Regions from separate parts of the Anoxybacillus sp. FSL W8-0382 genome, predicted to be linked through region 2. Evidence: a T-box and tRNA genes for the amino acid it is inferred to sense, from the RefSeq annotation. Region 2 holds a T-box; the other holds one or more tRNA genes.
What was found. The T-box of region 2 lies ahead of pheS (phenylalanine--tRNA ligase subunit alpha). A T-box ahead of a tRNA ligase gene usually reads a tRNA of that ligase, here a tRNA-Phe.
Positions count from the first base shown of each region.

Region 1: it encodes a tRNA-Phe, which carries the amino acid that the T-box ahead of pheS (phenylalanine--tRNA ligase subunit alpha) is inferred to sense. The anticodon was not compared.

Region 1 is NZ_JBBOPX010000001.1:2,744,731-2,751,788, reverse strand. Features, by position in the region: gene NSS60_RS14555 (adenylosuccinate synthase) at 1-905, shown strand, start outside; tRNA gene NSS60_RS14550 (tRNA-Asp) at 1,002-1,077, shown strand; tRNA gene NSS60_RS14545 (tRNA-Phe) at 1,129-1,201, shown strand; gene yycF (response regulator YycF) at 1,300-2,004, shown strand; gene walK (cell wall metabolism sensor histidine kinase WalK) at 2,009-3,823, shown strand; gene yycH (two-component system activity regulator YycH) at 3,829-4,167, shown strand; gene NSS60_RS14525 (IS4 family transposase) at 4,257-5,390, shown strand; gene NSS60_RS14520 (YycH family regulatory protein) at 5,416-6,417, shown strand; gene NSS60_RS14515 (two-component system regulatory protein YycI) at 6,404-7,058, shown strand, end outside.
Region 2 is NZ_JBBOPX010000001.1:655,505-662,562, forward strand. Features, by position in the region: gene NSS60_RS03495 (aldose epimerase family protein) at 55-1,104, shown strand; gene sspI (small acid-soluble spore protein SspI) at 1,154-1,363, opposite strand; gene msrA (peptide-methionine (S)-S-oxide reductase MsrA) at 1,447-1,971, shown strand; gene NSS60_RS03510 (TrmH family RNA methyltransferase) at 1,968-2,720, shown strand; gene NSS60_RS03515 (ISLre2 family transposase) at 2,882-4,231, shown strand; T-box leader at 4,429-4,664, shown strand; gene pheS (phenylalanine--tRNA ligase subunit alpha) at 4,715-5,749, shown strand; gene pheT (phenylalanine--tRNA ligase subunit beta) at 5,765-7,058, shown strand, end outside.

The DNA of each region.
Region 1 (7,058 bases), 2.1 Mb from region 2:
CGAAAAAAGGCATTGGCCCTGCTTATATGGATAAAGCGGCACGTGTCGGCATTCGAATCGCAGATTTGCTCGACCGCGAAGTGTTTGAAGAAAAATTAGCGCGCAATTTAGCAGAGAAAAATGTGCTTTTTGAAAAAGTGTACGGTGTTGAAGGATTTAAATTAGAACACATTCTTGATGAATATTACGAATATGGACAGCAAATTGCCAAATATGTTTGTGACACATCTGTCGTATTAAACGATGCACTTGATGAAGGGCGACGCGTTTTATTTGAAGGCGCGCAAGGCGTTATGTTAGATATTGATCAAGGAACGTATCCGTTTGTTACGTCATCAAATCCTGTTGCTGGTGGGGTTACGATTGGTGCAGGTGTTGGTCCGACAAAAATTAAACATGTTGTTGGTGTAGCTAAAGCATATACAACACGTGTTGGTGACGGTCCGTTTCCAACAGAGTTAAACAACGAAATTGGTGATCGCATTCGTGAAGTAGGTCGTGAATACGGAACGACAACCGGGCGTCCACGCCGTGTCGGTTGGTTTGATAGCGTCGTTGTTCGTCATGCGCGTCGTGTTAGTGGAATTACAGATTTATCATTAAACTCGATCGACGTGTTAACAGGTATTGAAACGTTGAAAATTTGTGTTGCTTATCGTTACAAAGGACAAATCATAGAGGAGTTTCCGGCGAGTTTGAAAGTATTAGCGGAATGTGAGCCGGTATATGAAGAATTGCCGGGATGGACGGAAGATATTACGGGTGTAAAAAGTTTAGACGAGCTTCCAGCTAATGCACGTCGTTATGTTGAGCGCATTTCGCAATTAACGGGTATTCCGCTTTCGATTTTCTCGGTCGGACCAGACCGCTCTCAAACGAATGTTGTCCGCAACGTATATGCATAAGAAAAACGTCGATGACTCGTTCGTCGGCGTTTTTTTAAAAAAACTATTGTCTTATTACTAATTATATAATAGAATAATAGATGTCTGTTGAAATACGGTTCCGTGGTGTAGGGGTTAACATGCCTGCCTGTCACGCAGGAGATCGCGGGTTCGAATCCCGTCGGAACCGCCATTTTTATTGAAATAGCAATGCGATAAAAATTGGGAAGTTAGTTATACATATGGCTCGGTAGCTCAGTCGGTAGAGCAAAGGACTGAAAATCCTTGTGTCGGCGGTTCGATTCCGTCCCGAGCCACTTGCAAGCATAGATACGTATATGTGTCTATGCTTTTTTGTTTTATAATGGTGACATGGTACACTATATGTAAATATGCCTTTGGGGAGTGAACGTACATGGAAAAAAAAATTTTAGTTGTCGACGATGAAAAGCCAATTGCTGATATTTTGCAATTTAATTTAAGAAAAGAAGGGTACGACGTACATTGTGCATATGACGGTGTAGAAGCGCTGCAAAAAGTAGAAGACATTCAACCGGATTTAATTTTATTAGATATTATGCTACCTCAAAAAGATGGCATGGAAGTATGTCGTGAAATTCGTAAAAAATACGATATGCCTATTATTATGCTAACAGCAAAGGACTCTGAAATAGATAAAGTGCTTGGGCTAGAACTTGGCGCAGACGATTACGTGACGAAACCATTTAGCACACGCGAGCTGTTAGCGCGCGTCAAAGCGAATTTACGTCGCCACCAACAAAGACAAGAACAAGATGTAAAAGAAATGAGCGAAATAAAAATTGGTCCGCTCACGATTCACCCAGATGCTTACACGGTATCGAGACGAGGAGAACAAATTGAGTTAACCCATCGAGAATTTGAACTACTTCACTATTTAGCAAAGCATATCGGACAAGTGATGACGCGCGAACATTTACTGCAAACGGTATGGGGATATGACTATTTTGGCGATGTGCGTACCGTGGATGTCACCGTTCGACGTTTGCGTGAAAAAATCGAAGATAACCCTTCGCACCCGACATGGATTGTAACAAGACGAGGGGTCGGGTATTACTTACGAAATCCGGAACAGGAGTAACCGCATGAGAAAAGTGAGCATATTTCAATCGATTCATGTGAAATTTGCCTTGATTTACATTTTACTTATTTTAATTGCGATGCAAATTATTGGGGCTTATTTTGTACGTCAGTTGGAAGCGCAGCTTGTTGAAAACTTTAAAAATTCATTAAACGAGCGCGTTATTTTACTTGCTTATAACATTGAACAAGAAATGAACAAAGAACGCGATAAAAAGAGTCCGACGATCGAGGAAGAAATTCGTTCTATTTTACAAGACTTCGTTTCGCAAGATATTTCCGAAGTGCGCGTCATTGATCATAAAAGTAAAGTGTTAGGGACATCGAACCCATATAATCAAAATATTGTCGGAAAGCGCATGACAGACTTATTAATTAAACGAACGTTAGTGGCCGGTGAAATGACAGAAAAAATGCGCGTTGACCCGAAAACAGGTCATCGCATGTATATTTCTTCTACGCCTATTAAAGTGAAAAATGAAATTAAAGGGGCGATTTATGTCATCGCCTCGATGGAGAACGTTTTTGCGCAAATGAGGCAAATTAATAACATTTTAGCGACTGGAACGGGCATTGCTTTAGTCATTACGGCGTTATTAGGCATTTTATTAGCACAGACGATTACACGACCAATTTCAGATATGCGTAAACAAGCATTGGCAATGGCAAAAGGTAATTTTTCTCGAAAAGTAAAAGTGTATGGATACGATGAAATTGGACAACTCGCGCTCAGTTTTAACAACTTAACGAAAAAATTGCAAGAAGCGCAAGCAACGACAGAAGGAGAGCGACGTAAATTAGAATCGGTATTAACACATATGACAGATGGGGTTATTGCAACAGACCGAAAAGGACGAATCATTTTAATTAACGATGCCGCCCTCAACATTTTAAATGTTTCACGTGAAACAGTGCTTTCAGCACCGATTGTGACGGTATTAGGATTAGATGAACAATATACGTTCGAAACGTTAATTGAAGAACGTGAAACGTTAATTTTAGACTTTAGTACGGACGACGAAATGTATATTTTGCGCGCTTCTTTATCTGTCATTCAAAAAGAAAAAGGGCTTGTGAATGGCTTAATTGTCGTACTGCATGACATTACAGAGCATGAAAAAATTGACCGTGATCGTCGCGAGTTTGTAGCCAATGTGTCCCATGAATTGCGAACGCCGTTAACAACGATGCGCAGTTATTTAGAGGCACTGGCGGACGGAGCGTGGCGAGATGAAGAAATTGCTCCGAGATTTATTGAAGTGACACAAAACGAAACAGAACGAATGATTCGTCTCGTTAATGATTTGTTACAGCTTTCTAAGCTCGACAGTAAAGACTATAAATTGAAAAAAACACGTGTACATTTTATTCCATATTTCCATAAAGTCATTGATCGATTTGAATTAACAAAAAAAGAAAATGTTTCGTTTGTTCGTGACTTTCCAGATGAAAAAATAATTGTTTATATGGATGAAGATAAAATTACTCAAGTGCTTGATAATATTATTTCGAACGCGCTTAAATACTCGCCACAAGGCGGAACAATTACGTTTCGTGTTGAAAAAGTAGAAGATTACATTCAAGTAAGTGTGAAAGATGAAGGAGTCGGCATTCCGAAATCCGATTTATCGAAAATTTTTGAGCGTTTTTATCGTGTCGACAAGGCACGTTCGCGTAAGCTCGGCGGAACAGGATTAGGTCTTGCGATTGCAAAAGAGGTTGTCGTTGCACATGGTGGGCGTATTTGGGCAGAAAGTCAAGAAAGAAAAGGGACAACCATTTACTTTACTTTGCCGATTGAACAACAGAAAAAAGGATGAAAACGATGAAATACGAAACGATCAAGTCAATTGTATTGACGATTCTTGTATGTACGAGCGTTTTTTTAACGTGGAGTTTATGGACGTATCAACCGAAATATGATTTCATCGAAAACGCAAAATACATTCAAAATGTTCCTGTCAGTAATGTCGCCGTTGATTATGGCACAGTCATTCAGCCTCGTTATATTTTCATTCATAAAAATGAACAACATTATGGGATAACACATCATTCGGACATTTATAAATTTATGAAAGAGATGAAAAATTGGACATTCGATCATTTCGAAAACATATCAAGCACGATAAAGAAAGAACAATTTCTTTCCAGGCGTGTTGATTAACCAATAATATCCATAAAAAACATAGAAAAAAGAGCACCTTTCCTGTAGAATGTAAGTAACAACACAAACAAACCTAGGAGGTGCTCTCTATGCACAAGCATACCACACTCCCAAATTTGATGCAAAAAATTGTTTCTGATGAAGATCTCCAGTCGATTACCGAAGCCGTTGGCTACCATGACACTTCGCGGACGTTTACGGTGCGCACGTTGGTTGATTTTTTTCTGCTGGCGGCACTTCACGAATGGAAAAGTTTCCGTCATGGTGCCGATGTGGCGAAAATGTACGGATTGCCGACGTTTCATTACTCGACGGTTTCTAAGAAAGCGAAAGAAGTTCCGTACGAGGTGATGAAGCGCTTATTTGCTTTGGTTGTTTCTAAGTGCAATCGCCAAACCCGCCGTTCGCTTCGCTTTCCAAAAGCATTGCGTATAGTAGACTCCACGACCGTCACCGTGGGGAAAAACCGCCTGACATGGGCACCCTATCATGGGGAACGATCCGGAGTGAAAATGCACGTCGCGTATTCCCCTGAGCAACAAATGCCGAGCGACATCGTAGAAACCGTAGGGTTGCGCCACGATGGACCGGTGGGAGAGCGGCTCACAGACGTACAAACGGTTCTTGTCGAAGATCGAGCGTACTTTAAAATTGAACGCCTCGATCGGTTTGTCGAACAGAAGCAACCGTTTGTGATTCGGATGAAAGACAATGTCGAGATCCATCAAAAAAAGAGCCTAAAGCGCCTTTCTTCCTCCTCTTCTTCTATTGTGGCGGATTTTACTTGCCAGTTAGGAACGAAACAATGTCGTTCCAAAAAGCGCCATCGCGTCGTGATCTTTCAGGATGCGAACGGGCATGAAATCCGTGTGGTCACGAACGTCTTAGAGGCATCGGCGGAAAAGATTGCCGAGATGTATCAAGAACGTTGGACAGTGGAAGTGTTTTTCCGATGGATCAAGCAATATCTAAACGTTCCGACCTTATTTGGCAACAACGAGCATGCGGTATACAACCAACTTTTTGCGGCATTTATCGCTTATGTGTTACTGAGATGGCTATATCATCGAACGGAAAAACGGACAACCTCGTCCCTTACCTTTCTTTCGTTTGTCCGTCGTTTTTTCTCTGGGCAACTTCCTCTCGAATGGAAATCCGAGATGGCAGCTGTCTTATTTGAGTATGCCCGAATATATGGGAGGAGTATGCCTAATTTTGGATAATCAACAGCCGTGATTTCTTTCCTTTATCCGTGGAAAAGGAAAAATTGAAATTATTTATCCCGATGACATACCGATTGAAATGTATCGAACGATGTTTCAGTTTGAAGATCAAGATGTCGAAAAAGTTCAGTTCGATCGCATCATCATTCCGATGAATGAAAACGAAGGAGAGGTGACTGTCTATTTCGTATCTGTCAATGAAAAGCGTATATATAAAGCGGTTGTTCAAGATGCAGCAATCGAAAATTTGAAACAAACATATTATGCGCGGGCAGAACGTTATACCCCGTTTTTATCTTATGACATTAGCGAAACAAAATCGTTGTTTTTACCAGCGCGTCCGCTCGTATTAAACCGATTGCAATATTATATGGATGAGTTAAGTACAGATCGTTTTAAAGATGCATTATTTACAGACCCAAGTTTTGTGAAAAAAGATGTACTCGATTTTGGCGAGGAATACACAGATGGATCACGCTTAATGGACGTTGATTTATCTAAAAAATTACTGTTGTACGTCAATCCAGCAGCTCGTGGTGAAACACAAACGTTTGACCCAACTATTTTGCAAAAAAGTATTGATTTTGTGAACGATCATGGCGGTTGGACAGACACGTATTATTTTGATCGCTTAGACGAAAACGGGAGAAAAGTAACTTTTCGTTTGTTCGCCAATGGCTACCCTGTATTTAATCGTTACGGAATGGCGGAAATTGTGCAAATATGGGGGGAAAACGAGATTATAAATTACCAACGTCCGTTATTCACATTAGCGATTCCCGACCGCGTGAGTTTGCCAATTACACTTTCGTCTGGATACGAAGTCATCGATCAGTTGAAAAAACAAAAAAATATTCAACATGAATTTATTGACGACATTTCAATTGGCTACGAACTTGTTCGCGATTCAGAGCGAGAAAATATCGTCGTTTTAGAACCATCTTGGTATTGTTTGTATAACGGAACGTGGCGGAAAATTGTGATGACGACAGATGAACGAAGAGGGGATATCATTGGATTGGAGTAAAACGAAAACCATTTTTATTATTACATTCCTCATTCTTGATATATTTTTAGGTTATCAATTTATCCAGAAAAAAAATAGTAGCCAGCTTGATGTCATTTTAGAAGCGACAATCGAGGAACAGCTCGAAGCGGATGGCATTACATATGTCGATTTACCAAAAGAGATCACAAAATCGACATATGTGAGTGGGAAAAGTAAAACATTCACAGAAGATGAAGTGAAAAAATTAACGAACCAACAAGTCGAAGCTGCAAATGAAACGGTGCTACAAGCCCATTTTATTAAACCCATTCCCCTACAAGACCCGAAAGATGGCTATCGGTTAACGGAATTTTTAAAGCAAAATATAATTGCTGGTGATCAATATACGTTTTGGAAATATGATGAGCATTTACAAGCGCTCATTTATTTTCAGCAATATGACGGAAAAACAATTTATAAAAATATGAGCAGTATGTTACTTATTTATGTGAACGACAAAAATGAGATGGTCGGTTATGAACAAACATTGCTCATCGACTTAGAAAAGGATGAGAAAAAGCAAGAGATTTTACCAGCGATTAAAGCGTTAGAAACGTTGTATAAACGAAATTACTTAAAGCCGGGCGATCGAGTAACAAAAATCGATCTTGGCTATTATG
Region 2 (7,058 bases):
CGCTTTGGCGAAGGCTATTTCTTTTATGATATGAACGAAAAGGAGAAAAAGCGCATGAAGCTTGTACAAGAACAACGAACAAAAATAAATGGTCAACCGATCATCGCATTTACGCTTGCAAATGATCATGGAATGGAAGTTACTTGTTTAAACTACGGGTGCATCATTACAAGTATACTTGTGCCTGATAAAAATGGAAAATATGAAAATGTTGTCTTAGCGTTTGATGACTTTTCTTCGTATTTGACAAACCGTCCGTATTTAGGAGCTGTCATCGGAAGGGTAGCCGGGAGAATAAAAAATAGTTGTTTTGAGTTAAATGGAAAAACGTATAGATTATATGCAAATGAAAATGGAAACCATCTGCACGGTGGAAAGAAAGGGTTTCATCACATCATTTGGCAAGCAGCAGGATTTTCGAAAAAAGAAGAAGTTGGTGTCTGTTTTTCACATCGGAGTGTTGATGGGGAAGAAGGATATCCTGGGAACGTCGATGTGCAAGTCACATATACATTAAACAATGAAAACGAACTAATTATTTCTTATCAAGCCATTTCTGATGAAGATACGCCGTTTACATTAACGAATCATACGTACTTTAATTTGAGCGGTAACGTAAAAAAAGATATTTTGCAACACGAACTAAAAATGAAAAGTGACCGTTTTTTACCGTTAGATCATGAATTTATCCCGACTGGGGAAATAAAAGATGTGACAGGTACACCTTTTGATTTACGTCAAGGGAAAAAGTTGAGAGAAGTCATTGAGTCAACTGATCCGCAAATTCGTTTAGTCGGACAAGGATATGACCATCCATTTATTTTAAATACTCATCATGATGAAGAAATTGTCTTATTTGACCGTGAAAGTGGGCGAACATTAGTTGTTGAAACGGATGAAGTTGGTGTCGTCGTATATACTGGGAACCAAATCCCTCATGGTGAAAAAATGAATGGTCTACAATCTCGAAAGTATTTAGGCATTTGTTTAGAGACACAAGCGTTGCCAGATGCGGTTCATCATCCTCATTTTCCGTCTTGTATATTGCAGGCAGGACAATTGTATTCATCGACAACAAAATATACGTTTCGTGTGTCCTATTAACATCATGGAACGTTTTATTTTACGATAAAAATAGCCTTCAATGCGAAGGCTATTTTTTTACTGCTTTTTCTAATGTTTCAAGCATCGATTGTTTTTGTTCTTCTGTCGCGTGATTCCATAGTGCTTCGAATAAGACACCAAGACCAGGTAAATATTTTTCTTCACCTTGTTGAATCGCATCAACGATCGTATGTTGAAGCTGGTCTTTTGAGCTGTTTGCAACGTTTGCCATGACGGCACCACGTAAGTTAAAGTCCATTTGACTCACTCCATTCTTTATGTATTGCGTAAGTAGTTTTTGCTATAATGATAACTACTATTCATAAAAGAGGAGAGAGAAAAATGGAAAAAGCAACATTTGCTGGTGGGTGTTTTTGGTGCATGGTTACGCCGTTTGAAGAACTTGATGGGATTTACGGCATCGTTTCTGGATACACAGGTGGACATGTCGAACATCCGACGTATGAACAAGTGAAAACAGGAACGACAGGACATTATGAAGCGGTACAAATTACGTTTGATCCCGATGTATTTCCGTACGAAAAATTGTTGGAGTTGTATTGGTGTCAAATTGATCCAACGGATGACGGGGGGCAATTTCACGACCGTGGTCCACAATATCGAACAGCGATTTTTTATCATAACGAAAGACAAAAAACATTAGCGGAGCAATCGAAAAAACAATTAGAAGAAAGCGGTCGTTTTTCCAAGCCGATTGTAACAGAAATTTTACCAGCGACAACGTTTTATCCAGCAGAAGACTATCATCAAAATTACCATAAGAAAAATCCGAAACATTATAAAGAAGACCGTGCGGCATCTGGACGCGATGAATTTATTGCGAAACATTGGGGGAAAAACGAGTGAAACGAATTGAATCGCCAAAAAATGAACGAGTGAAGCAATGGAAAAAGCTTTTAACGAAAAAAGGACGCGACAAAACCGGGCTGTTTCTCATTGAAGGATTTCATTTAGTAGAAGAGGCGGTCAAAAGTGGTGTTCATATCGAAGAACTGATTGTTGCGGAGCATGCGGTCATCCCAGCTAGTTGGAATATTTCTCATATTCCGATGACGATCGTGACCGATGAAGTGATAAAAGCGATAAGCGACACAGAAACACCGCAAGGCATTGCAGCGGTATGTAAACAAATGCATTGGAACGTGGATGATATACAAACGGCATTGTTCATTGACGCCGTACAAGATCCTGGGAATGTAGGGACGATCATTCGCACGGCAGATGCTGCTGGAATAGACGCTGTTGTCGTCGGAGAAGGAAGCGTCGATATATATAACGCAAAAGTGATTCGTGCAACACAAGGTTCGTTGTTTCATTTCCCTGTGATAAAAGGAGATATTGGACAATGGATCGCCCATTTTCAAAACAGGCATATTCCGATTTATGGAACATCGCTTCAAAACGGAGTAGACTATCGATCTGTATCTCCTTCGTCATCGTTTGCATTAATCGTTGGAAACGAAGGAAGCGGTGTGAACGATAAGTGGCTACAGCAAACAACTGCCAACTTATATGTGCCGATTTATGGGAAGGCAGAATCGTTAAACGTAGCCGTTGCAACAGGGATTTTACTTTACCATTTACAGAAAAAATAAAGTATGAGTAAAATGTTTGTGGGAGAAAAAAAGACAGGTTCCTGATTTGGTATAATAAGGAACCTGTCAGATATGTAAGCAAAATAGATGAAAAACGGGCTCTCCTCCTGGTAAGGTAGTAAGTGCGAAAAAAAATACAACCAAAGAAAGGAGTGGAGCCCATGCAGGATTATATCACAAACGGCTTGACATTAAAAGAGATCGAACAGTCTTTATTTAGACATATGCAAAAACAATATGGTCATCTCCTTCAACAGGTGTTGGAGGAGATCGACCGCACATTGGCAGAACAGCGGGACAAGAAACGATATGCGCTCAAAGATAAGCGGACGATCCGACTCCAAACGCTATTTGGAGAGGTGGAAGTGAAGCGAAACTACTACTTTGACCGTGAAAAAAAGGTGTATACGTCTTTACTCGATGTCTTTCTCCAGTTCGATGGGGCGCATGGAGTGAGTCCGCTATTAGAGGAGACAGCGATTCATCTCGCCGTGACGGGTTCTTCGTATCGACAGGCTGCGCAGTCGCTTGAAAAGCTGGTGGGGTATGCATGTATGAGTCACGAAACGATTCGCCAGTCCATCATCGAGGCAGAGGTGGAAGGGCACCGTGCGATGGAGAAAAAAGGGCGCGTGTTTTTTATCGAAGCAGACGGGTTGTACGTGAAACGTCAACGAAGCCGCATCAAAGGAAAAGAAGAAAAGATCATCACGATTCACCAAGGATGGGAGAAAAACGGGAAACGCGTATCCTTAGTGAATCGACGGTATATGGTTCATCAAACGAATGAACCGATTTGGGAAGCTGTAGAGAATTTTCTGATGAAGGAATACAGCTATGATCCGTTTGAGGATTGGGTGGTCATCAATGGAGATGGAGCCCCATGGATTACAGCGTGTCGAGAATATTTCGGGGACAGGGGGTACTTTCAGCTTGATCGGTTCCATGTGGCAAGAGAGATTCGTCAATTGTTCCGAGGTCATGCGAGATATCGGGTGATTCGAAAGAAGTTAGCATCATGGGATGAAGAAGGTGTGTTACGAGAACTCACAAGTGCCATCGGTACGTTAGAACATGAGGAGAAGGAAAAGCAACTCGAGGCGCTTGTTCGTCGAATCGAGGAGATGCCAGGATGTTTGCGTGACTATCGCGTATGGTTGAAGGAAAAAGGGATTGACACGACAAACATGAGGGCGATGGGGAGTGCGGAAGGAACGATGCATGTGTTTGCGAAACGAAGTAAAAACGGTCGAAGTTGGAGGGATGCAGGGATTGAAGCGATGTTGCGAGCGATCGTCGCGATAAAAGATACGTTACTCATTCGGACACGCGATGGAGTGATGTATGGCGTGGAAGAACGAGAAGAAACGAAACGAGAAACGATCGTGAAAAAGGCACTGAAGCGCGTGCAAACGCAAATGACAGAAGTGGTACGAGATAACATCCCATACCTTCGCCAATCTTCAGGGACACCGATTTACGAGGCATTGCAAGCATTGAAAGGTTTTTAAAACGAGAGAAAACGCACATACCTACAGGATGAGAGTAAGTAAAAGCGCTTACATATAACGATTTTATAAAACCATATATAACCAAAAAAAATCGGTCGAGAAAAAAATCTCCCACAAAGTCTTGACTCAAACAAAAATAAACGCAACCTTGCACGTTATTCCCCATTTGCTTATAATAAATGAAGAATTTCATCATACAAAAAACGATGATCGAGAAGAGTAGCTTGCCGATCGCCATTCAGGGAGAAAACGCCATAGACTGCGAGCGTTTTTATGGTGGAAGCAAGTGAATTCACCTCGGGAGTTGGCGCTTGGACCATTTTGCGCATGCAAAATGTAAAGGCGTTCCGGTGTAAACCGTTATCTGAATGAAGTGAGCTATGCGAACGACATAGCTAACAAGGGTGGTACCGCGAGTGCACTCGTCCCTTACTTAAGGGGCGAGTTTTTTATTTTTTATACATAACAAGGAGGGATTTCCATATGAAGGAGCGGTTACAACAGCTTCAACAAGAAGCGCTTGAAAAAATTGAACAAGCAAACGATTTAAAAGCGCTCAATGACGTACGTGTGGCGTATCTTGGAAAAAAAAGCCCCATTACAGAAGTGCTGCGCGGGATGGGGGCATTGTCGCCTGAAGAGCGCCCGCTCATGGGAGCGCTTGTCAACGACGTGCGCGAAGCGATTCAAACAGCACTTGAAGCAAAGCAAGCAACGCTTGAACAAGAAGAAGTAGAGAAAAAATTGGCATCTGAAGCGATTGATGTGACACTTCCGGGTCGCCCGATCAGACGCGGCAATCATCATCCGCTCACGCTCGTTATTGAAGAAATTGAAGATTTGTTTATCGGCATGGGATATACGATTGCTGAAGGTCCAGAAGTAGAGCAAGATTACTACAACTTTGAAGCGCTCAATTTGCCAAAAGGTCATCCGGCGCGCGATATGCAAGATTCATTTTATATTACAGAGGAAATTTTATTACGTACACATACGTCTCCGGTGCAAGCGCGCACAATGGAAAAACATCAAGGGCGCGGTCCGGTAAAAATCATTTGTCCGGGAAAAGTGTACCGCCGTGACAACGACGATGCAACGCATTCCCATCAATTTACGCAAATTGAAGGGCTCGTGGTGGACGAAAACATTCGCATGAGCGACTTAAAAGGAACGTTGCGTGAATTTGCCCGCAAAATGTTTGGCGAAGATCGCGACATTCGCTTCCGACCAAGCTTCTTCCCATTTACCGAACCGTCTGTTGAAGTCGACGTATCATGTTTTAATTGCGGCGGGCACGGCTGTAACGTATGTAAAGGAACAGGTTGGATTGAAATTTTAGGGGCAGGGATGGTCCATCCGAACGTACTTGAAATGGCAGGATTTGATTCGAAAAAATATACAGGCTTTGCGTTTGGTATGGGTCCAGAGCGTATCGCAATGCTCAAATATGGCATTGATGATATTCGCCATTTTTACCAAAACGATCTTCGTTTCTTGCAACAATTTCGTCGGGTGTAAAAGGAGGGGTTGGCGATGTTCGTTTCATATAAATGGCTACAGGAATATGTGGATTTAACAGGCATTACGGCAAAACAATTAGCCGACCGCATTACGAAAGCAGGGATTGAAGTAGAAAGCGTTGAGGTGCGCAATAAAGGAATACAAGGTGTTGTCATCGGACATGTAATTGAGCGCGAACAACATCCGAACGCTGATAAATTAAGCAAATGTTTAGTCGATATCGGGGAAGGGGAGCCAGTGCAAATTATTTGCGGGGCACCGAACGTCGCAAAAGGACAAAAGGTTGCCGTTGCTAAAGTTGGTGCCGTATTGCCTGGCAACTTTAAAATTAAACGCGCAAAACTGCGCGGTGAAGAATCGAACGGCATGATTTGTTCGTTGCAAGAGCTTGGCGTGGAGTCAAAATTAGTGCCGAAAGAATACGCCGACGGCATTTTCGTTTTCCCAAGCGATGCACCGGTCGGAGCGGATGCGCTACAACTCCTTTACTTGGATGACGAAGTGTTAGAACTTAGTTTAACACCAAACCGTGCCGATTGTTTAAGCATGATTGGCGTCGCTTATGAAGTGGCAGCGATTTTAGGAAGAAGCGTGAAGCTTCCGACCATCGAACTTCACGAAAACAATGAAAATGTTCATGATTATATTTCTGTTCGCGTCGATGCACAAGAAGATAATCCTTTATATGCAGGGCGCATCGTGAAAAACGTAAAAATTGGCCCATCGCCGCTTTGGATGCAAGCGCGTTTAATGGCGGCTGGCATTCGACCGCACAACAATGTCGTCGATATTACGAACTACATTTTACTTGAATACGGTCAGCCGCTTCATGCGTTTGACTACGATCGCCTCGGCTCAAACGAAATTGTCGTTCGCCGTGCAAAAGCCGGTGAAACAATCGTGACGCTTGATGATGTAGAGCGCACGTTGACAGAAGATCATCTTGTCATTACGAACGGGAAAGAGCCTGTCGCTTTAGCTGGTGTGATGGGCGGTGCCAATTCGGAAGTATGTGATGAAACAGTAAACGTATTTATTGAAGCAGCATATTTTAACGGAGCGACGATTCGCCAAGCGGTCAAAGATCATGGATTGCGCAGTGAGTCGAGCACACGGTTTGAAAAAGGCATTGATCCTGCGCGCACGAAAGAAGCGCTTGATCGTGCAGCGGCGTTGATGGCGGAATATGCTGGCGGAGAAGTCGTTGGCGGCGTTGTGGAAGTCAACACACTGACAAAAAAAGAAGTCGTCGTTACGATTACGTTAGATCGTATCAATCGCGTGCTTGGCACAACAATTACGAAAG